Regions from separate parts of the Bartonella sp. W8122 genome, predicted to be linked through region 2. Evidence: predicted binding sites of a transcription regulator. Region 2 holds the regulator's gene; the other holds the start of a gene.

Region 1 (12,126 bases), 250 kb from region 2:
TTACCGGCATCGGCAAGTGGCTTCAAATCCTTGGGCGCGATACCGTGAACAACACGTCCCATAAAGGCCAGCCCGTCTATCTGTTCAATATCGGCTTCGCCGTGATCATTTGCACCACCGGACAAGGCCAATTGCTTTCTCGCTTCATTCAACTCTTTTTCGAGCTTGCGACGTTCTTCAACAAGCACATGAACACGTTCCAATGCTTCCTGAGGCGTTGTCTTCAATGCATTGGCAATTTCGTGGACACGTTGATCTTGTCCATCCAGATAATGGCGCGCGGCATCGCCTGTCAGCGCTTCAATACGGCGAACACCGGCAGCAACTGCGCTTTCGGAGACAATGCGGATAAGCCCGATATCACCTGTCCGTTTAACGTGGGTACCACCGCAAAGTTCAAGCGACCAGGCGCGGTTTCCAACTTTTGTCGGGTCAACCCGTTGCCCCATAGAAACAACACGAACTTCATCACCATATTTTTCGCCGAACAAGGCCATTGCACCTTCGGCAATAGCATCGTCAACGCTCATAAGACGGGTTGTAACAGGGCTGTTTTGCAAAACAATTTCATTTGCCAAATCTTCAACCTGTTTGATTTCTTCCGCTGTCATCGGTTTCGGATGCGAGAAGTCGAAACGCAAACGTTCCGGTGTTACCAACGACCCTTTCTGGGCAACATGGGTACCCAATGTTTCGCGTAAAGCCTCGTGTAAAAGGTGGGTTGCCGAGTGGTTGGCGCGGATTTTACGACGCCGTTTTTGGTCTACATCAAGCTCGACAACATCGCCGGTCTTGATCGAACCGTTTTTGGCAACACCGATATGGACAAAAACACCATTTGCCTTTTTCTGTGTGTCTGTGACGTTGAAGGAGAACTTTTCGCCGGCAATTACGCCGGTATCGCCCACCTGACCACCGGATTCACCGTAAAAAGGTGTCTGATTGACGATCAATGCGCCTTCTTCACCTTCCTTCAGACCATCGACAATTTTGCCATCTTTCACAATTGCAGTAATCACTGCTTCGGCTTTTTCTGTCTCATAGCCAAGAAATTCGGTGGAACCGACGCGATCGCGAACGGCAAACCAGACGGTTTCGGTTGCCTCTTCTCCGGAACCCGCCCAATTGGCACGGGCTTCGGCTTTCTGGCGTTCCATTGCCTTGTCAAAAGCTTCGACATCAACCGTTATATTGCGGCGACGAAGCGCATCCTGAGTAAGATCAAGCGGGAAACCATAGGTATCATAAAGTTTGAAGGCTGTTTCACCATCAAGATGATCGCCCGATTTCAGATTGTGGCTTGCCTCGTTCAAAAGGGTAAGACCACGTTCCAAAGTCTTGCGGAAGCGTGTTTCTTCCAGACGCAAGGTTTCCGAAATCAGCGCTTCTGCGCGGATAAGCTCGGGATAGGCTTGTCCCATTTCGCGTATCAAAGTCGGCAACAGGCGCCACATCAACGGTTCCTTGGCTCCAAGCAGCTCGGCATGACGCATGGCGCGACGCATAATGCGGCGCAATACATAACCACGTCCTTCATTGGAAGGCAAAACGCCATCGGCAATCAAAAAGGCAGATGAACGAAGGTGATCGGCTATCACACGGTGACTTGCAACAAATTCTCCCTCGGCCTTGACGCCGGTTGCCTCTTCGGAAGCGCGGATCAATGTCTTGAAGAGGTCGATGTCGTAATTATCATGAACACCTTGCAAAACAGCGGCAATACGTTCAAGCCCCATGCCCGTGTCAATAGATGGGCGCGGAAGATCATTACGCTGGTCCTTTGTAACCTGATCATATTGCATGAAAACAAGGTTCCAGATTTCAATGTAACGATCGCCATCTTCCTCGGCGCTTCCCGGCACGCCGCCCCAGATTTTATCGCCATGATCATAGAAAATTTCCGAACATGGCCCGCAAGGACCGGTGTCGCCCATCGCCCAGAAATTGTCGCTGGTTGAAATCCGGATAATTTTATCGTCAGTGAGACCGGCTATCTTTTTCCATAGCTCGGCTGCGGCATCATCCTCATGATAGACGGTGACAAGCAGCTTTTCTTTCGGCAGACCGAATTCTTTGGTCAGTAAATTCCAGGCAAAATAAATGGCCTGTTCTTTGAAATAATCACCAAAAGAGAAGTTGCCAAGCATCTCGAAAAAGGTGTGGTGGCGCGCTGTGTAGCCTACATTGTCAAGATCGTTGTGCTTCCCCCCGGCGCGAACACATTTTTGTGCTGTGGTTGCCCTTTTATAGGGGCGTTGTTCAAGGCCGGTAAACACATTCTTGAACTGTACCATTCCCGCATTGGTAAACATCAAGGTTGGGTCATTTCTCGGAACCAGAGGACTGGACGGGACAATTTCATGCCCGTTTCTATGGAAATAATCCAGAAATGTTGACCGGATCTCGTTAACACTATTCATCACTGACACCTGTATTCGCCGCAGAGCTTCATCTCGCCCGCCCGATTTTAAAAAATATATTGACTGCCTTTTAGAGCATATTCTCTAATCTGAAAACCACTTTTTCACGCCAATCCCGCATTGTGAATTCTATATCCGGTGCTTTTTGGCTTAAGCAAAGTAGATCAACAGAAAACATTTGAAACATATGCCGCGAGCTTAAAAAAATTGCGCTTATTCAAACATTATCACGAAGACTTTAATGGGCGATAGCGAAAGCAACTTCTGATGAACACATTTTATCCGCTTAAATTCAATGGCTATCCATTGTCCGGTTTTTGGTCAGGGCCGCTCTATCACAAATTCCCAAATTATATAAATCCTTGTGGGAATCTGTTACCCAAATATCCTCGATGAATTGCGTGAGAGGGAATTTTTTGAATTACGGCTACATTTCGTTGTGTTAAACCCGTTTTTCTTCAATTTTCTACCGCAAATCGGTTCTTCTTCCCCCGCATTATTTAATCCCGAAACCAACACTGACCCGCACCTGATAAACTTTCATCCGCGAATTTTTGAATTTGCCAGCAACAGTTGGTCAAATGCTTAACTCGGGGCACGACAATTCATAAAATTGGAACACGGCTCATTCATTCTGCGATAATTGCTTACGGAGCTAAGAGAAAGACAACCATTGGTAATAATGAATAATAAAGTTCATTAGACCGAACTTTTATCCGTTCAATTTGTTTTCCAGAAGCGCCCGATCAAAACGCTGTTAAAAAGCGAACACCTCGCGCTGATAACGACAAAACTCCGGACACTTCGTTCATGTTAAAGTACAATGCGCTGTACAAAATGCCGTAAATAGATTTTCAGGGAATTTTAAGGAATTTTACGAACACTATTGGAATGACGACAGAAGAATCTTCATGAAAAACTGTGTAGTCACGCACAACCACTGCAAAGCGAATATGATTTCGACAGAACAAAGCCGTTTCACTCCGACATAGCCACTTTTCCAGCCATTTTTTTCCGCATGTTTTTTCCGGCCTTTTTTCCCAGTCGGTTTTCCAGTCGGTTTTTCCAGCCTGCTTTATTAGCTAGCCCTTACAATTCAAGTTCTATCAAACAATGTTCATATTCAATGCTAACGGAATTATTCCTAATCGCTAACTTAATTATGTAAAATAAAAGGGCGGCAGCCTTCCGGCTAACGCCCCTTATTCAATCATGAACCGGATTTCGAAATCGTAATTCCTTAAACGTTTTCACGTTGGTATGGACAAAATTTCGAGCCGGAAATCTTCCTAACCTATCTTAGCCGGTTTCGATGAAACCGGATCACCCCGCTGCACTTTCATCATCGGCTTCCGGGCCACCGTTTTCCAGTAGTTCCGTTGCGATTAAACCTGCATTCTGGCGCAAGGCAGCCTCGATCTCTTCGGCAACTTCCTTATTGTCACGCAAAAACTGTTTGGCATTTTCGCGCCCCTGCCCCAAACGCTGGGAATTATAAGAAAACCATGCGCCGGATTTTTCAACAATGCCGACTTTTACACCAAGATCAATAAGTTCTCCTAACTTGGAAATTCCCTCGCCATACATAATATCAAATTCTACCTGCTTGAACGGAGGGGCAAGCTTGTTTTTGACGACTTTGACACGAGTCTGGTTTCCTACAACTTCATCACGATCTTTGATCGAACCGATACGACGAATGTCAAGACGAACCGAAGCATAAAACTTCAAAGCATTACCGCCAGTCGTCGTTTCCGGAGAACCAAACATGACGCCAATTTTCATTCGAATCTGATTGATAAAGATAACCATACAATTCGAACGGGAAATTGAAGCTGTTAATTTGCGAAGAGCCTGACTCATCAAACGAGCTTGCAGACCGGGAAGCGAATCTCCCATCTCGCCTTCGATTTCAGCGCGCGGCGTAAGAGCTGCAACAGAGTCAACAACCAGAACGTCAACAGCACCCGAGCGGACCAATGTGTCGGTAATTTCCAAAGCTTGTTCGCCTGTATCGGGCTGCGAAATGAGAAGATTTTCAACATCGACACCAAGTTTGCGGGCATAAACCGGATCAAGAGCATGTTCGGCGTCAATAAACGCACAAATACCACCGCGCTTTTGCGCTTCGGCAATTGTATGAAGCGCCAAAGTTGTTTTACCGGAACTTTCAGGCCCATAAATTTCTACGATACGCCCTTTGGGAAGGCCACCTACACCAAGCGCGATATCCAGCGATAAAGAACCTGTCGGAATTGTTTCGATCTCGACAATGTGCTTATTATCGCCAAGGCGCATAATAGAGCCTTTGCCAAATGAACGTTCAATCTGGGATAGTGCGGCATCCAGAGCTTTCGATTTATCCACTGTTTTGTCCTCAACGAGTCGCAATGTATTCTGTGACATCTTACACTAACCTTTTCTAATATATGAAGCCAGAGCATGCACTTGATTATAATGTTTTTGTACACTATTTGTTCTCTTTTGGCAAGTATCTTAATACATTGTTTTTATTGAATTAATTATTTTTGTTCTAATAATGTTCTCTTAAAGAAAATAAACTGGGTAAAAAGAAAACCGCCGTTTGTGCGGCGGTTTCAAAAAGTTAGCAGATCGGGAAAATCAATAACCGTCCTGACGCAAAGGAGCAATCTGGATTTCTACACGACGGTTTTGCGAGCGCCCTTCGACTGTATCATTTGAAGCAATCGGATTGGAAGGTCCGTATCCCTGAACAGCCAGACGCCGCCCATCAATGCCCTGACTATTAAGATAATTTGCGACCGAAAGTGCGCGTCGTTGCGACAAGTCCTGATTGTGCTGGAGACTGCCGGTCGAATCCGTAAAACCAAAAACATCAACCAGAGATTTGTTATATTTTTTCAATACAATGGCAACAGAATTCAACACCGGATAGAACTGCCCTTTGACTGAATCCTGATCGGTATTGAAAGTGATATTGCCCGGCATATTGAGCCGTATCTGATCACCAACACGGGTAACAGATACGCCGGTTCCCTGCAATTGTTGACGAAGTTCGGCTTCCTGCCGGTCCATATAATTTCCTATGAGTCCACCGCCAAGCGCACCAACGCCGGCACCGATCAGAACAGCATTTCTTTGCGCGTGGCTCGATCCGCCGACCATCAAACCACCAAGAGCACCAGCGACAGCACCAATTGTTGCGCCGGTTGCCGTCTTCGATACCTGACTTTCGCCGGTATAGGGATTTGTCGTTTCACATGCGGTCAAAAAACTGGCAGAGAGAAAAAGAATGCCCAACTTTTTCAACATAGTTTGTAATCTCCGTTTTGAGTAGATTCGCGTAAATCTCCTGTCGGAGATTATAGAGGTGGCTTACCGGATTTCACTAGATGAATTCAATTTTTATCCGTTAATACCATATTAATTTTCTTTTTTGCGTTCGTTACGTAGTCTTTCCCACCATTCCAAGCGCTTTTTTATTTCACGCTCGAACCCCCGTTCCGGCGGGTCATAATAATGTTGATGCCCCATTTTTTCAGGAAAATATTCCTGACCTGAAAATGCATCCGGCTCGTCATGATCATAACGATAGCCTTCACTGTAACCTTCCTGCTTCATTAATTTTGTAGGAGCATTAAGGATATATTTTGGCGGCATTAAGGAGCCGTTTTCGCGAGCTGACCGCATTGCCTTCTTAAAAGCGGTATAGCCGGCATTGGATTTCGGCGCCGTTGCAAGATAAATACAGGCCTGAGCAAACGCAAGTTCGCCTTCGGGAGATCCCAAATAGTCATAGGCATCTTTTGCAGCATTGGCGATGACCAATGCCTGCGGATCGGCAAGCCCGATATCTTCAATTGCCATCCGCACAAGCCGCCTGCCAATATAATGCGGATTTTCTCCTGCATCCAGCATACGCGAAAGATAATAAAGCGCCGCATCGGGATCGGAACCTCGAACCGATTTATGAAGAGCCGAAATCAGATTATAATGTCCGTCTTGGCCTTTGTCGTATATAGCAGCTCTTTGCTGGACGATATTTTGCAGTTCTTTCTCGTCAAAAACTTCATTCGACCGCGCTGCACGCCACAATTCTTCTGCCATGGTCAACACGGCACGCCCATCGCCATCTGCCATATGCACCAGCATTTCCCGTGCGCGCTCGTCAACGGGTAATGTTTTACCCTCGATTTTTTCGGCTCTTTTAAGAATTGTTGCCAGACTTTCTTCATCAAGCGGATGAAAAGTAAGAACGCGTGCACGCGAAAGCAAAGCAGCATTCAGTTCGAATGATGGATTTTCAGTCGTTGCACCGACAAGTATGACTGTCCCGTCTTCCATAACCGGCAAAAAACTGTCTTGTTGAGCACGATTGAAGCGATGGATTTCATCAACAAAAAGTAATGTTTGCCTGCCAGACATACGTCTTGCACGGGCACTCTCGAACACTTTTTTAAGTTCGCCAACGCCTGAAAAAATAGCCGAGATCTGTTCAAAAGCCAATTTTGTCTCGTTTGCGAGAAGACGTGCCACGGTTGTTTTTCCAGTCCCTGGAGGCCCCCAGAAAATCATTGACCCCATTGAACCCGATGCGATCATTCTGGTTAACACACCTTCCGGCCCTGTGAGATGGTCCTGACCAATAACTTCCGATAGGTGTTGCGGCCGCATTCTTTCCGCAAGCGGCCTGGTTTTATCCATGTCGGAATCAGTAGAGGATGTAAAAAGGTCGTTAGTCACCTGTCACCTCAACGCACAAATTGACGAACCAACATGCCATTGCGCTCGAATTCGAGTTGCCAGATACGCGGATTACCTTTTGAGAGGACCTTCTTCAGATCGTCAACTGTCTTGATGTCCTTGCCATTGAGACCATGGATAATGTCACCACGCTGAAAGATACCTGCCGCATTGCTATTGTCGTCGACATTATTGATTACAACGCCTACTGTGTCTGGCGCTACATGAAACCGGCGTGCATTCATTGGCGTCAAATTCATAACTTCGGCACCGGCAAAAGGAGTATTTCCTGTCAATTTTTCCGGACGTGAAACCTCGTTTTCGGGAACCGAAGTGAGAGAAATAGAGGTGTTTCCAGTCTCACCATTTCTCAGATACTCAATATCGAGCGTATGACCGATCCCCGTTGTCATCAGTCGATAACCAAGGCTGTCCGGATTATCAATACGCACATTTTGCGCCTTCAAAATAACATCGCCGATTTTAAGACCGGCTTGTTCAGCGGGGCTTCCTTTTGTAACATCGGTAATAATGGCGCCATAAGGCTGAGCCATTCCCAGCCCTTCGGCAACATCTGCTGTTACATTTTGAAAAGAGGCGCCAATATAGGGAGGTTCGAATGTCTGCTCTCCTCTTTTTACCGCATCAAGAACGGTTTTTACAAGATTTGCCGGAATGGCAAACCCGATTCCAACCGAACCACCCGACTGCGAATAGATGGCCGTGTTGATACCGATGAGCTCACCCCGCATATCAATCAATGCACCACCAGAATTGCCGGGATTGATCGGGGCATCTGTCTGGATAAAAAAGTCGAAATCGGAAATACCGACACGTGTACGGGCTTGTGCTGAAACAATACCGCTGGTAACGGTCTGCCCCACGCCGAACGGATCACCTATTGCAAGCACGAGATCGCCAACTTCGACTTCATCCGAGTCGCCCAAAGGCAAGACCGGAAAGGGAGTTCCCTTCGGAGTGATTTTCAGAACTGCTATATCTGTCGCCTCGTCTTTCAGCATCACTTTGCTTTCAAATTCACGTCCATCGGACAAAGCGACTTTGATTTCGTCGGCGTCACGAATAACATGATAATTCGTCACTATAAGCCCGCTTTGATCAACAATAACTCCGGAACCGAGCGACGATTGCTTGCGTGATGGTGCGTTTTGTAACGGTTGCCCGAAAAATTGTTCGAAAAATGGATCATTGGCAAAAGGTGAACGGGCACGAACGATTCTTGCCGCGTAAACGTTGACGACAGACGGTGCTGTCTTCTTAACCAGAGGTGCAAAGCTCAATTTGATTTCGGCTTGTGACTGCGGAACTTCTGCAAAGCTTGCTTGAGGTAAAAGGGCTGTCAATAAGCTGAAAAGAACAATGGCCTTGAAAATGGGTTTCATTCTTATTTCCTTACAAAAGACTTTATTCTTGTAATGGTTCGGGCAGTTTTCAATCTATAAGCGTTTCATCAAAAGAAACGATCCTTATTCGACAGCCTTCAACAGATTCTCATTCTATTTATGATTTTGTCAAAAGAACGAAATTGAATTGATTTTAGTATGTTGTTGTCAGTAGTTACGAGTCTCGGTGCACTCGCCAATCCCATTGATATTATCATCAATAGGCTCACCAACTCCGGCTTTCTTTTTTGTGCCATCTGACAATTATAAAAACTTCGCATAATATATGTAAAGCTCGCAAGATATTGAGTGCTCTATGACATTGTCCTTCCGAAGCTCTCATTCGCCCAATTATCATCTATTTATATCCGATTATCTCCCTCCGCCCGACCACATTCATGTCTTTCACGTAAAACGTTCCTATTGATAAGACATCTCAAGAAAAAATAGTAAAATAAGTGGCGAGCTGATCCGGATTTTCAGGCAATTTTTAATGGAATTAGCCATTCAACAGGAAGGCAATTTTATGAAACGAACGCCATTCATTTTCAATCCATTATAAATGGCTCAACAATGCGTGTCTCTTCTTCAATTATGAAGCAGGCTCATGGCAAGTCGATAGCCAATGTCCAATAATCATTCATCATCAAGCACTGCGGTAATTCAACTACCAAACGAGACCCGTTTTCGCCGAGCGACAATCCCGCGCACTGTCATCAACAAAAATTTTAAAACGCCAATGAATTTCCGGTTATAAGTCGAAACAACCGAAATCGGCCTCAAACGTGACATTTCCGATTTCAACGAATAAACTGCCAAAAAAACAAAAAACCCGCCAAACAAGCGGGTTTTTTAACATTAATCATTTTTTCAAATGATAGCCAATCAAGCGGCTTCTGATTCCTTGGCAGCAGCTTCTACACGTGCTTTATCTGCTGCACCTTTGGCATTGATGTCGCGTTCAACAAATTCCACAACAGCCAGAGGAGCATTGTCACCGGCACGGAAACCGGCTTTCATAATACGCAGATAACCGCCATTACGTGTAGCGTAGCGCGGTGCCAATGTATCAAACAATTTCGCTACCTGTTTTGCATCGCGAATCGCAGAAATGGCTTGCCGGCGTGCATGAAGACCTCCACGCTTGCCTAACGTTACCAACTTTTCAACGATTGGACGAATTTCTTTTGCCTTTGGAAGCGTCGTCACGATCTGCTCATGCTCGATCAGTGACGTTGCCATATTGGCAAACATCGCCTTACGGTGACTAGCAGTGCGGTTCAGCTTGCGGCCTGACTTACCATGGCGCATGAGCCTTCTCCTTAATTTTTAACTCAGTATTGATCTTCATAACGTTTTGCGAGGTCGTCGATATTTTCAGGCGGCCAAGCGGGGATTTCCATACCAAGATGAAGTCCCATAGATGCAAGAACTTCCTTGATTTCATTGAGCGACTTACGACCAAAATTAGGAGTACGCAGCATTTCTGCTTCCGTTTTCTGGATAAGGTCGCCAATATAAACGATATTGTCATTTTTAAGACAATTGGCAGAACGAACTGAAAGTTCCAGCTCATCCACCTTCTTGAGCAAGGCCGGATTGAATGCAAGTTCGGAGACCTGCTCTTGCGGAGCCTCTTTCTGGGGTTCTTCGAAATTGACGAATACCGAAAGTTGGTCCTGTAGAATACGAGCAGCAAAAGCAACAGCATCTTCTGCCGTGACCGCACCGTTCGTTTCAACCGTCAGGATCAATTTGTCGTAGTCAAGAACCTGACCTTCACGGGTATTCTCGATCTTATAAGAAACCTTGCGAATTGGCGAATAAAGGCTATCAACCGGAATAAGCCCGATTGGAGCATCTTCATTACGGTTGCGATCTGCCGGGACATAGCCCTTACCCGAATTCACTGTAAATTCCATACGGATTTCTGCGCCCTGATCGAGCGTGCAGATAACATGTTCCGGATTGAGGATTTCAACATCGCCTACCGTCTGGATATCACCGGCTGTGACGACACCCGGCCCTTCTTTACGGACGACCATGCGTTTTGGTCCCTCACCTTCCATGCGGATGGCAATCTCTTTGATATTCAAAATAATATCAGTGACATCTTCCCGCACGCCCGGTATTGACGAAAATTCATGCAACACACCGTCGATCTGTACAGCTGTGATAGCTGCACCCCGCAAGGAAGACAGCAACACGCGCCGTAAAGCGTTACCTAATGTTAAACCAAAGCCGCGTTCCAACGGTTCGGCAATTACAATAGCTTTATTTGAACCACCTTGCGTTTGAAACTCGACTTTATTAGGCTTAATCAGTTCCTGCCAGTTTTTCTGGATCATATTCCTATTCCTGTCCTTTACTTCCGTCACCATTCAGCCGTGACGGCCAGCTTGAACGCCAGAGCAGCGCCCTGACACCGAAAAACAACCGGATTAAACGCGGCGTTTCTTACGCGGACGGCAACCATTATGCGGAATGGGTGTCACATCACGAATAGATGTAATAATAAAACCTGCAGCTTGAAGAGCCCGTAAAGCTGATTCCCGACCTGAACCAGGACCGCAAACTTCTACTTCCAGCGACCGCATCCCGTGATCCTGTGCTTTTTTTGCACAATCCTCTGCAGCAACCTGAGCAGCAAAAGGTGTCGATTTACGCGAACCTTTGAACCCTTGAGCACCGGCAGACGACCAGGAAATCGTGTTTCCCTGAGCATCGGTGATCGTGATGAGCGTATTATTGAATGTCGAATTAACATGGGCTACGCCCGATGAAATGTTTTTACGTTCGCGACGGCGAATACGTGTAGGCTCTTTGGCCATAATTTTCCTTTCACTGATCTCTGCACCGCCGTAGTTCCAGCGGCTACACCTTATTTGCTACCACTTGCATTTTTGGTAACCTTTTACGACCAACCTGCAAGTGAAGCGAATTCATGTATTGCTAATTATTTCTTTTTACCGGCAATTGCCCGTGCCGGGCCTTTACGGGTACGTGCGTTGGTATGGGTACGTTGACCGCGAACCGGCAACGAACGGCGGTGACGCAAGCCACGATAGCAACCAAGATCCATAAGACGCTTGATATTCATCGAGACTTCACGACGAAGATCACCTTCCACCTGATAATCGTGATCGATAGCTTCACGGATTTGAAGAACTTCAGCATCCGAAAGTTCACTCACACGGCGCTCAGCAGGAATACCGACCTTATCAACGATTTCTTTAGCAAATTTCGGCCCAATCCCATGAATATACTGAAGAGCGATAATAACGCGTTTATTCGTAGGGATGTTGACGCCAGCAATACGAGCCACGCCTGTTCTCCTTAAATTAAATTTCAACCATTTGTGCAGTAGTCATGAAACAACTAAAGCACAAAACGACCAGAACCGCACACAAAGCCGATTCCAATCATCTCTCAAAAAAATGAAATTGTGCTGTCTTTGACGGATTTCACCGCAAAAGTCAACTCCCTTTCACATATATGATGAACTGTTTCAGTGAAGTATCTTTTCAATCGCTGATGTGACTTCTTTTACAGGAGCCATGCCGTCAATTTTCTTCAAC
Region 2 (12,126 bases):
CGCAATGCGCCTGTTGAAGCTCAATCCGGATCAGGCTTATGCAAAATGTGCGCGCATTGTCGGCGATGTTATGGGCAAGTTCCACCCACATGGCGATTCGTCTATTTATGACGCGCTTGTGCGCTTGGCACAGGATTTTGCGGTGCGCTATCCGCTTGTAGACGGGCAGGGTAATTTCGGCAATATCGATGGCGATAATGCGGCTGCTATGCGTTACACAGAAGCACGTATGACGGCGGTCGCGACATTGCTTCTTGATGGTATAAACGAAAATGCAGTTGATTTCCGTCCCACCTATAATGAAGAGGATGAGGAACCAGTCGTATTGCCATCTGCTTTTCCAAATCTGCTGGCGAATGGTTCTTCAGGAATAGCCGTCGGAATGGCAACCTCCATTCCACCCCATAACGTTGCCGAGCTTTGCGATGCCGCGACATATTTGATTGCACATCCCGATGCGACGAATGACGATCTCGTCAAATATGTAAAGGGTCCGGATTTTCCAACCGGAGGGATTCTCGTCGAGCCTCAAGAAAGCATTCGTGAATCTTATAAGACCGGACGCGGTGTTTTTCGTTTGCGTGCACGTTGGCACAAGGAAGAGGGAAGCCGTGGCACCTATTCTATAGTTGTTACAGAAATTCCCTATCAGGTACAAAAATCGCGGCTTATCGAAAAGACGGCCGAACTATTGCTTGCCCGTCGCTTGCCGATGCTTGACGATATACGCGATGAATCGACAAAAGATATCCGTATTGTTCTGGAGCCGAAAACAAGAACTGTCGATCCGGAATTATTGATGGAATCCATTTTCAAGCTGACAGATTTCGAAGTGCGTGTGCCGCTTAATCTGAACGTTCTAACTCTCGGAAAAATACCGAATGTCCTTTCTTTGGGGCAGGCACTACAACAGTGGCTTGACCATCGGAAAGACGTTCTCGTTCGTCGGTCCAGATTTCGTCTTGACGAAATTAAGCGGCGTCTCGAAATTTTGGAAGGCTATCTCATTGCTTATCTCAATCTGGATGAGGTTATCCGGATTATTCGCGAAGAAGACGAGCCCAAGAAAAAATTGATGACGAGCTTCTCGCTAACGGAAAATCAGGCAGAAGCAATCCTGAATATGAGATTACGCTCGTTACGTCGGCTTGAAGAAATGGAAATTCGCAAAGAATTTGATGCTTTGAAAGCCGAAGAAAGCGATCTAGATGCTCTCTTGCAATCCAATACAAAGCAGTGGAAAGCAATAGCTGGTGAAATTGCAAAAGTTAAAAAAATCTTCGGTCCTGACACAGCTTTAGGTAAAAGACGTACCACATTCGAAGATGCTCCCGATCATGATGTTAAAGACATAGAACAGGCAATGATCGAAAAAGAGCCGGTAACGATTGTTATTTCCGAGAAGGGCTGGCTAAGAGCACTAAAGGGACATCTTTCAGATTATTCCACCCTTACCTTCAAAGAAGATGACAGGTTGAAAATCGCATTTCCTGCGATGACAACCGATAAAATTATTGTCATGAGCACCGGCGGGAAATTTTTCACCATTGCTGCCAATTTACTGCCAGGTGGGCGGGGGCATGGTGAACCTATCCGCATCCTAGTCGATATGGATAATGACGAAGATATCTTGACGGCATTTGTTCACGTGCCCGATCGAAAACTTCTGCTTATTTCTTATCATGCGAACGGTTTTATCGTTTCTGAAAATGATGTCATTGGAACGACGCGGAAGGGTAAGCAGGTCATGAATGTAAAATTGCCTGACGAGGCAAAATTATGCCTGCCCGTTGACGGTGATCATCTCGCGATCGTTGGCGAGAACAGAAAAATGCTTATCTTTCCTCTTGAACAGATATCGGAAATGACACGCGGTAAGGGAGTGCGCTTGCAACGCTATAAAGATGGTGGAGTGAGTGATGCAGTTACCTTTAAATTGGAAGATGGTCTCACATGGCATGATACTGCCGATCGTACCTTTAGCCGTAGTGCAGCAGATTTGATAGAATGGCAAGGAACGCGCGCCGGAGCAGGGCGGATGGTACCGAAGGGCTTCCCGAGATCCGGAAAATTTTCCGGTTAGCTCCAGAATAGCCCCAAACCTTCTATTCATTAAGTGAAGACGGAAAAATGTTATTTTTCTGTCTTCTAGAACGTTTTTTTAAAGTTATTTATCAACCACGACCACGATAATTGGAAACGTTCTGCTCGGGAATCCAAACGTCCTCAGGCGTTTTTCCTGTTTGCCAGAACACATCAATCGGTATGCCACCACGAGGATACCAATACCCTCCGATGCGCAACCAATGGGGTGACAAAAGTTCCACGAGGCGACGTGCTATCGTGACCGTACAATCTTCATGAAAAGCGCCATGATTACGAAAAGACCCCAAATAAAGTTTTAGCGACTTGCTCTCGACCAGCCATTCATGGGGCACATAATCAATCATCAGATAAGCAAAATCCGGTTGGCTTGTGATAGGGCAAAGTGACGTAAATTCAGGTGCTGTAAAGCGGACACAGTATTTTACATCGGCCTGAGGATTGGGAACGCGCTCCAATACCGCTTTATCAGGAGATTCCGGAAAAGGTGTCTTTTTTCCTAATTGCTTTAGATTCTCGTAAATAGAATGATCGGATGCCATTGAATTGTCCTTGAGGCAAAGTTAATTTAGTAAGGGATATTAACGAAGCTTTTTCGCTTTGTTGCGATTGACTGCTTTAATCCAGAATGAATTGTCCTCATATATTGTTGGATCATCTACACCCGCCAAGGCAAAGGCCTCCCGCCGTTCAACACAAGTCCCGCAACGGCCACAATGATGTTCGCCTCCTTTATAGCATGACCAGGTATCGGCAAAAGGAACGTTATATTTCACTCCATCTTTTACAATTGCCGACTTATCCTGATCAACATAAGGGGTTAGTAATCGACATTGTCCTTCCAGAGATAATTGTTCCATTTTATTGAATGCATCGATAAAATCTGCACGACAATCGGCGTAAATAAAATGGTCTCCACCATGTACGGCAATCGCGACGCTATCTCCGTGTTTTGCTGCTGCAATAGCGAACGCTATTGAGAGGAAGACAGCATTTCGATTGGGAACAACAGTCGATTTCATGTTTTCCTCGGCGTAATAACCATCAGGAACGGCGATATCATCTGTCAGTGAAGATCCGGAAAGATTTTTTCCAATTGCCGATATATCAATCGGATAATAGTCGACTCCAAGCCGTGAAGCACATTTTTGAGCGAAAACCAGCTCTTTCTTATGCCGCTGGCCATAGTCGAAGGAGATTACGCCTTTGAGGCTTTGTTCATGGGCAAGGCGATAGGCAAGTGTGACGGAATCCAGTCCGCCTGAACAGATAAGATAGGTTTTCATTTTGTCCCTTGTTTTAAAAAACCGGGTGGGCTGCGACCGGTATATGCCCTTGCTACCAAAGGCGCCGAGAACTGTAAAGCCCGTCAGTTTTTTCCGCTTTTTATTCGTTCCATAAAATGTTCAAACCGCGCATAAACTTTAAGATTTTTCTTTGTATTGACCGAAGGAAAGTAGGTTCTAACCTTCAAAGCGGATTTTTCAGATATACCGTCTATTATAACAACTTCTTCCTTGCCGTTGCGATAAGCCAGAACCAAATTCCAGGGGTTAAGGTCATATAAAACGACATTGGTTTGTTTCACCCCATTCTCGAATTCATCCAAAGCAGTGCGGATCTTACTAACATCTTTAGCAACCGGTTTAGCGTAGTCGTTGTTCTTGTCCTTTTCCGCTTTAACAACCAATCCCCAACCAAGATCGGTTTGCTGGAGTGCGACGACCGTAAACATGTGAGGCTGAATGCTTTCCGCATGGGGATTGATGCGCACAATTTCAAACAATTCATGCATGTTGACAGAGTTAGCGCCCAAAGGCTTGAACCGCTTTTTCCATTCCGGTACTTGCTTTGTTTTCGCTATCCATTCCGGTCGCAAAACCTTCACTAGCAAATCGGGGTTGTCGGGATGAATGAAGACCAAGCGTGCATTCCCCTTGAATTTCGGTTCACGCCCCTTCAGTTCAATCATCTCGTTCAGCATATGGACTTCCTCGCAGGATTAACGTTTTCTACTCTTTTGTTAACTTCCAGCCGTGTGATGTCAAATGTTCTTGCGGTTGGTAACGCGACTTATATTCCATTTTTCGGGATCCGTTCACCCAGTAACCGAGATAGACATAAGGAAGACCAAGTCGTTTTGCCCGTTTGATGTGATCGAGAATCATAAAAACGCCAAGAGAAGACCGTTTTTCCTCCGGTGAAAAAAATGAATAGACCATTGATAATCCGTCTTCTACTTTATCGGTCAATGCACCGGCTAGTAGTTTGGCCTTGTCATCTCCCTCTTCCCCGTTAGACGGCTTCTGCCGATATTCAATGAGCGATGTTTCGACTTCCGTGTCTTCGACCATCATTTGATAGTCCTGAAATGTCATCTTGCTCATTCCACCATCGTCATGGCGTATTTCGAGATAATGTTTGAAAAGCAGATATTGCTCGACCGTTGCCTTGGGAGGACGGACCTGACCAACCAGTTCGCGGTTTTTCTTGACAATTCGTTTCATCGTTTTGTCTGGGACGAAATCTTTCACGACGATACGAACGGAGACGCATGCATTACAGCCATCACAAACCGGCCTATAAGCAATATTTTGCGATCTCCGGAACCCGCTTTGCGTCAAGACAGTATTTTTTTCTATTGAATATGGGCCGACAAGATAGGTAAATACTTTTCTCTCCAAACGTTTGGCCAAATACGGGCAGGGCGCCGGAGCTGTCAAAAAAAACTGTGGTTCGTCTTTATCACTAGTTGCCATAATTATCGCATTACGAAAACACCACACAACTTTTTATACTGAAAACTATAAAGCTTGCCTCTATCATTCATCAAAACAAAAGAGCTTGTCAAATAACAACTCTAGCGCAATTTCTAGACAATCATTCCATAAAGGTCATAATCATCAGACTGTTCGATTTTTACCGTTACCAATTCTCCGGTCCGGATTGGACGACGAGATGTCAAATGTACAACGCCATCCACTTCAGGAGCATCATATTTTGTACGCCCGATGCCTTTATGTCTATCACTTTCGTCGACAAGCACCTGTAACCGTTTACCGATTTTTTTCTTCAGAAGTTGTGCGGAAATTGTTTTTTGATGTGCCATAAAACGTTTCCACCGACTTTCCTTAATTTCCTCAGGAATAATTTCCAATCCTAGGTCGTTAGCCGCTGCACCTTCTACAGCCTCATATTTGAAGCAGCCGGCACGATCTATTTTTACCTCACTCATCCAGTCCAGAAGCAATTGAAAATCTTCTTCCGTTTCGCCCGGAAAACCAACAATGAATGTTGATCGCAAAGCAATATCCGGACAGATAGAACGCCATTTTTCAATGCGTTTATTAATTTTTTCAAGATGTGCCGGGCGCTTCATATTACGAAGAACCGTAGGAGAAGCATGCTGGAAAGGAATATCGAGATATGGCAGTATCTTGCCCTCGGCCATAAGTTCAATGACGTCATCAACATGGGGGTAGGGGTATACATAGTGCATACGGATCCAGACACCCAGCTCTCCAAGTTCTTTGGCTAGATCATAGAAACGGGCCCGCACCGAATGGTCTTTCCAGACACTTTCGCTATATTTCAAATCTTGCCCGTAAGCACTCGTATCCTGCGAAATGACCAGTAATTCCTTTACGCCAGCTTGTACCAGTCTTTCTGCTTCTCGTAAAACGTTTGACGCTGGTCGCGAAACGAGCTTTCCTCGCAATTGGGGAATAATACAGAAGCTACAATGATTGGAACAGCCTTCGGATATTTTTAAATAAGCATAATGACGCGGTGTCAAACGAACGCCTTGCGGTGGAACAAGATCAACAAAAGGATCATGGACGGGTGGAGCAACCTTATGGACCGCTTCCATTACGCTTTCGTAAGCTTGTGGTCCGGTAATAGCCAAGACGTTCGGATAAGTTTTGGTCACTACCTCAGGTTCTGCACCGAGACAACCGGTCACTATGACCTTACCATTTTTGTTCAAAGCTTCACCAATATTGGCGAGCGATTCATTACGTGCAGAATCGATAAAGGCGCATGTATTGACGATCACCAGATCGGCCCCGTCATGTTTGGGAGCGATCTCGTAACCTTCAGACCGTAATTTTGTTATGATGCGTTCAGAATCTACCAGTGCTTTAGGGCACCCCAAAGATACAAAACTGACACGTGGAGCTGACATATTATTTCCTGCAAATATACGAAATTCTAAAACACGTTTTGTGTTGGCCTAATCTCTTTTACTAAAAAGGCAAGCCCCTAACGCTGAAAACACCATAAACATCATGGTCCAAAACAATCAGTCCTTGTTATTGGACATCACGACATCACCGGACTGCCACAAAGACGCATAAATTCGTACCAAATTTCAAGCTTTTTTGCCAAATTTCAAACTTTTTTGTTTGAGCAACCAATTTGTTCATAATTCCTGAATGAGACGTAATCCCTGTGTGAAACATCACTGTCAAAACCGGTCATTTTAAACCGCTTTGACAATCCTCAATATAAGCTTCCGACGATCATCAATTTTAAACAGTGTGTGCCAGATGGCGTCGTTAATGAGCTGAATTATGATAATCGATGTCGCCTTATCAAACCGTCAATAGCGTCGTATCAACCCGACGAGTTTCCCTTGAATTTTGATACGGTCAGGACCGAATATTCTTGTTTCATAAGCCGGATTGGCTGCTTCAAGAGCAATTGAGGCGCCTTTTCTTCTATAACGTTTCAACGTTGCTTCCTCGTCGTCAACGAGGGCAACAATAATTTCTCCCGGATTTGCGGTGTTTCCACGTTTGATTATCACCGTATCGCCATCAAAAATTCCGGCATTGATCATGGAATCCCCTTTAACTTCAAGAGCGTAATGTTCACCGCTCCCAACCATATCAGGAGGCAATGAAAGCATGTTGGTCTGGTTTTGAATGGCCGAGATAGGAACTCCTGCAGCAATACGCCCCATAACCGGAACATTTACGTTGGCTGCCGGACCGCTTTCGCCGTCATTGAGCTCTTTCGCAATGATATTTTTAAAGGGTTTGTTTTTCGTGCCTTCTATGACATTTGGAGAAAATTTACGCACAGTATTTATAGGAGGTACCATGGATTCGGGCAGTTTCAGAACTTCCAAAGCACGTGCGCGGTTGGGGAGGCGACGAATGAAGCCACGTTCTTCCAAAGCTGTAATCAACCGGTGAATGCCCGACTTCGATGCTAGATCCAATGCTTCTTTCATCTCGTCATATGAAGGGGGAATACCGGTTTCTTTTAGGCGGTTATGAATAAACAGAAGCAATTCATACTGCTTGCGGGTTAACATAAAACTCTCCAATAACACGAATCAATGAGAAACAAAACCAGAACATACACTATATGTTCTATTAATGTTCTACAAGCATTTAAACGTTTTTCACGCGCGATAAATTATAAAGTGGAAGTTTGTCCTGAAACAACTGGCTGGTTTTATCCATAATCCAATTGTTTTAACTTCAAATGGATAGACGATATAAACGGTCATAAATAAGCAAATGCAACAGTGTGCAATAAACTAAAATGTTTGGTCGAAAGTTCTGTTTGAATAGGATTTCGCTCGACGCCGATGAGAATTTCACTCTCCAAGCGTCTTTCGTTGTGCATTTAGATATCCTCTTAACAAAGATTGCTCAACTGATTGATTTTTCTATAAAAATAGAGCCTGATATATCGTGTCGAGCTGCGAGCGATATACGAATTGTCTTTTCATTGAAAAACCTTGCAAGCCCAATTGATCAGAGGCTCGCCTAGGTAATTTCATGCCGACGAGTTTTTACTCCTCAGATCAGTCAATTGAATGTCCTGATGGGCAACTGGCGACGAGCAAGTCTGAAATAATTGCGCCGGAACTACCCAGAATAATAAGTTTTAGCACAGCTTCGGTTTTGTCTCGGCTAATCCGCTTTGTTCATTCCAAACTTCAAAACAAAGTGTATTCTGCCGATCGGCAATCTTTGTAAGACCAAACCGCGAAAATGGTCGGTTCTTACAGTTATGTAAAATTAGGTTAAATGCTAAAAATTCCTGCCTTCAAACGTCATAATTAAAACTTGATGCGCATGATTTTCGAAAGGTCTAAAGGGAAGGGGGCAAGCGTCAGTTCGTATCAAAAGCTCGTCAAACACTCAATTATTAGCACCCCTATCTTCTATTTCGGGCTTTATATATCATAAAATTGTCTGTCTATCGCTCATACCCGCCTCATCGAAGGTGGATAGTCTCATTGCCGATTTTCATCGTATTTTTTGCTTGTAAATTTATAATTGTTCGAAATTACGGTCTTCAAGAGTTCGGACATTAATTCACGGATCAAGCCGCATTGATTTGTTATTGGCGTTGCTGCAAATTTTTGAAGAATCTGAAATGTGTTAGGCAATGAATACCGTGTCCCAATCATAATCGCGGATTTGTAGAGCATCTACTGTTACGTCCTCCAACATTTGGCCCTGGCGGTGCGTTCAAACAGCGATGCCGATAACGCATCGAATTATCTTTGGTTGGTCCAAATTCTGTTACATGTAAAATTCACATAAAGTGCCAATCTGTCTTTGTCGCCCCGGTTTTCGTGAACGTCGAAATCGGCGTTCAACATAATCGTTTATGCCTGATAACCCAAACTTCTCAAAAATTAATGAGAAACAAAATTAACGTGTAATTTGCCTTATTACCGTGCATTTACCTTGTATCTTACATCCCGATTTCTTACACAAAACCTGAAACAGCTTTGAGACGGGCACAGCGCGTAAATTTGTGGCGAGATGGTAATCAATAAAAAGCTCAATTATTTTCGGGGTTTTTATTGCAGATTTGATCAACAATCAGCTTCCCCGTCTCTCGTGCCCGATATAAAAAAGTTCCATAATATATCTTATGCAATAAACAGACAAACAAGAGAACAATCTTCTGGCACATAGTGATTACAGCACGTTGACAGAAGCCGCGTAGTTGTTACGGCTGTTTGATAAGCCAAATAATGGTTCCGACATGTCGATAGCAATTGCAAGATAAATCGGAAAAAGCCAAAACGACGTGTCATAACGACGTGATTATGTTGGCATGACTAAAACATCAGAGTACCGAACCTACATTTTTTCTAATATACAATGGTTACTACCGCAACATCCGTATAAGTTCCCTCAGCGATTTTTTTACTAGGCTGAGGTTGCACCTGCCCTGTAAAAAATGATCCATTGTGCCAGTGTGTGCCCAGCGAATTTTATCGGCTCTTGCTCAATAAAGATTTTTCCCGCATCAGAAATTAAGAATAACTCAAAGGGTATATTATATCCCGAAGCCGATTTCATTCGGCGTTTTCCAGCTAGTCCATTTTGTCCCATGTTGAATATGAGAGTATAAGATATGGGGGCATTTTGTAGACTATTGAAGTTATTAATAATAATCGACCCATTATATGTAATAAAATCTATTATCGTAATATAAATAAACGATATGAATATTGACGATTTCTCTTTTTTCGAAAAAGAGTAAAACAAATGACAATGCGCCATAATACAAATTCTCGAATGTTGTTTTTTTACAATAAAAATTTTAAATGTAATTCATAACAATGAAATCGCGGCACCCTCACCCCATCTTTATCGGAGTATAACTGTAACATTCAATATCTAAAAAACCGGGTAATCTTGAAAACATAAAGTCCGTTTTCGGTCGGTTATATTAGCTAGCAAGGCACTGCTAAATGGCAATTTTCTAAAGGCTTGAGCCTATTGCGTAATGTAGCCGGATGGATGTCGACCATGGAGGTTCGCAAGAAGGAGAGCAAAAATATTCGACAGTCTCCCGAATGAAGATGCAAAATATGAGTTAAAATAACCACGAGATCTGAAACAGAATTGGGACGGTGGGTGTTATTTTTCTGCAGAGGTTAATTGGATGACTTTTACCGCTTTTAAATGAATTTACGAAAAACCTTTTCATCAAGCAATCGGTAATAACAATCGAAATATTGCTATCAAGGGACATAACGAAAAATATTGGCCTGTCAGTAAAAGCCTTATTTATAGAACAAGACCTTCTTCTGACCGATCTAACAATTTGCAATTTTATTGTTCGCAATTTATATGCGTGCAATCCAACATCGAGATTACGAAAATGACACTTCGATCATTCCAGAGATCGACTCCTATGGCGCTCCTTTCAGCACGTGAAGCGATTATGGAGTATCTCCGGCCGCATTTGAGGAATTTCAATCTAACAGAACAGCAGTGGCGCGTGTTGCGAACCTTAACGGCAGTCGATGAAATTTCTACCACCGACTTGGCTGACGCTACTGTCATTCTGGGTCCTTCGCTCACACGCATTTTACGTGATCTTGAAGACAGGAAACTGATAAAAAGGTGGACTAGCCCGGAAGACGGACGACGTTCAATGGTAATGATAAGCAAAACCGGTTCCGACCTCATCGGGGAAGTCGGGGTTGGTTCCGAAGTGATATATAACGAAATAAGTCGGGCTTTCGGCCGAGAGAATTTGTCAGAATTGCATAAATTGCTTGGTGAATTTATAGAAAAAGCTAAACTGGCTGGTACCATTATCCATAAAATATTGGAAGAAAACGCTGGCCAGCCCGAAGAAAAGTAGCTTACCGATTTTGAGTTTTGTTTTCCGACAAGGAAATATCGTTAATCCAGTCGGTAGTCATCCTCTTTCTCGTATCTGGCTGGTTCTTCAACTTCTATTAGTCAAGCGACATAACGGCATTTACCTGCCCTGTTCCGGAAATAGCAAAGAGTTCGGTAACAAACTCCGCTTTCCCTTTGTAGGTTTCTCCACCTAATACGCCTAACATCATAGACGTGTCATGCATAGAACCTTCGCCAAAGCAGACAAGAGAATATTGAGAAGCTTTCGCAATAATTTCAAGATCAACCTGTGAAATCACATTGAAAGCCGTTCTTCCATCATCTGCGGCTACCGAATGGTCATTGACTTGGTTAAGTACTCCATCACGACGAAACCGTTCAAAATCTTTATTCGCCTTTTCAATCCGCTCTCTCAGTGTATTTTTGCCATCTGTCCTCTACCCTTGCTATGCATTATTTTTCAAACGTGAACGGATGGAATTTTCTTTCGGAAAGCGTTTTTATTGATTTTGTTAATCTCGAATGAAAGCGTGAAATTTGGTTCGCTAAAAAGCTCGGCGCAAAATTTGCTTGCAACTAGAAAATTTTGTTACCGGCATTAATGATTTGTTGCTTTGTGTGCCCTGCTCCGATGCCTAGCGTCAGCGATATAAAAGCGCACAATCGGCTATGCGATAAATTTCTGTCTGTTAAACCCGAACCCTTATACCGCCTAAAGTGAATATCGGGTTCGATTTAAGAACTCACCATAGCGAGTCACACAACACATCAATATCAATGCGATTTTCAAAATTCGCTGAATATTCAACAATCATATGTGGCACGATAAAATTTACTAGCACAACCGATCTATTGGTTACTATAATATTTAATACGTTAAATAGTTTAATAAATATCAAGAATTGATTTCAAAAACCGATTGCGAGGTGAGTGAAACTTGTTTAACCCAGCGGCAAAATAAAAATCCAGAATTTCAAGGAACACATGTTGAATCGAAGCGAGGTGCCTTGATATCAATGTCGATTTTGTCGGCTACTTACCTCAAGATTTGAAGGAATGTTTACTGCCGATGAGCTAAGTTTCAATTTCTCTTTTTTTAGTTTTGCATCAATATTCACATACCGCGGACTTTTAACCAAATATAGAATCGATGAACGTTATCGCATCAATGGAATAGAGATTTTTGGTAGCTCTCAAATATTTTTATTTATTTTCGTTCGGAAATTTCATCAAGAATAGAAAGGCTACCCAATATAAGTGCACGAATGCCAATGGCATATTCATCATCTATACCCGGAATGCCGAGGTTTGATTGATAACGGGTTAAATCCTCTTCATCTTTATTATCCGGCAAAACGCTATCAGCTACCGAAAGTGTGTGATA

The links. Region 2 encodes LexA, which represses DNA repair genes until DNA is damaged. Its sites were predicted from a motif close to TGTTCNNNNTGTGTTCNG; they were not measured.
Region 1: recA (recombinase RecA) is a predicted target of LexA. The motif match lies at 4,950-4,967, and genes of this name have one in related genera.

What each region holds. Positions count from the first base shown of each region.
Region 1 covers NZ_JACFOO010000001.1:1,861,763-1,873,888, forward strand. The annotation lists gene alaS (alanine--tRNA ligase) at 1-2,420, opposite strand, end outside; gene recA (recombinase RecA) at 3,744-4,826, opposite strand; gene H3S83_RS08135 (OmpA family protein) at 5,043-5,714, opposite strand; gene H3S83_RS08140 (replication-associated recombination protein A) at 5,826-7,106, opposite strand; gene H3S83_RS08145 (DegQ family serine endoprotease) at 7,154-8,548, opposite strand; gene rplQ (50S ribosomal protein L17) at 9,434-9,859, opposite strand; gene H3S83_RS08155 (DNA-directed RNA polymerase subunit alpha) at 9,883-10,896, opposite strand; gene rpsK (30S ribosomal protein S11) at 10,990-11,379, opposite strand; gene rpsM (30S ribosomal protein S13) at 11,505-11,873, opposite strand; gene H3S83_RS08170 (adenylate kinase) at 12,057-12,126, opposite strand, start outside.
Region 2 covers NZ_JACFOO010000001.1:1,608,130-1,620,255, reverse strand. The annotation lists gene parC (DNA topoisomerase IV subunit A) at 1-2,083, shown strand, start outside; gene queF (preQ(1) synthase) at 2,175-2,645, opposite strand; gene queC (7-cyano-7-deazaguanine synthase QueC) at 2,685-3,389, opposite strand; gene H3S83_RS07090 (YrbL family protein) at 3,473-4,087, opposite strand; gene H3S83_RS07085 (arginyltransferase) at 4,116-4,862, opposite strand; gene rimO (30S ribosomal protein S12 methylthiotransferase RimO) at 4,976-6,289, opposite strand; gene lexA (transcriptional repressor LexA) at 6,707-7,426, opposite strand; gene hpaR (homoprotocatechuate degradation operon regulator HpaR) at 10,252-10,740, shown strand; gene H3S83_RS07065 (hypothetical protein) at 10,838-11,041, opposite strand; gene H3S83_RS07060 (TetR/AcrR family transcriptional regulator) at 11,950-12,126, opposite strand, start outside.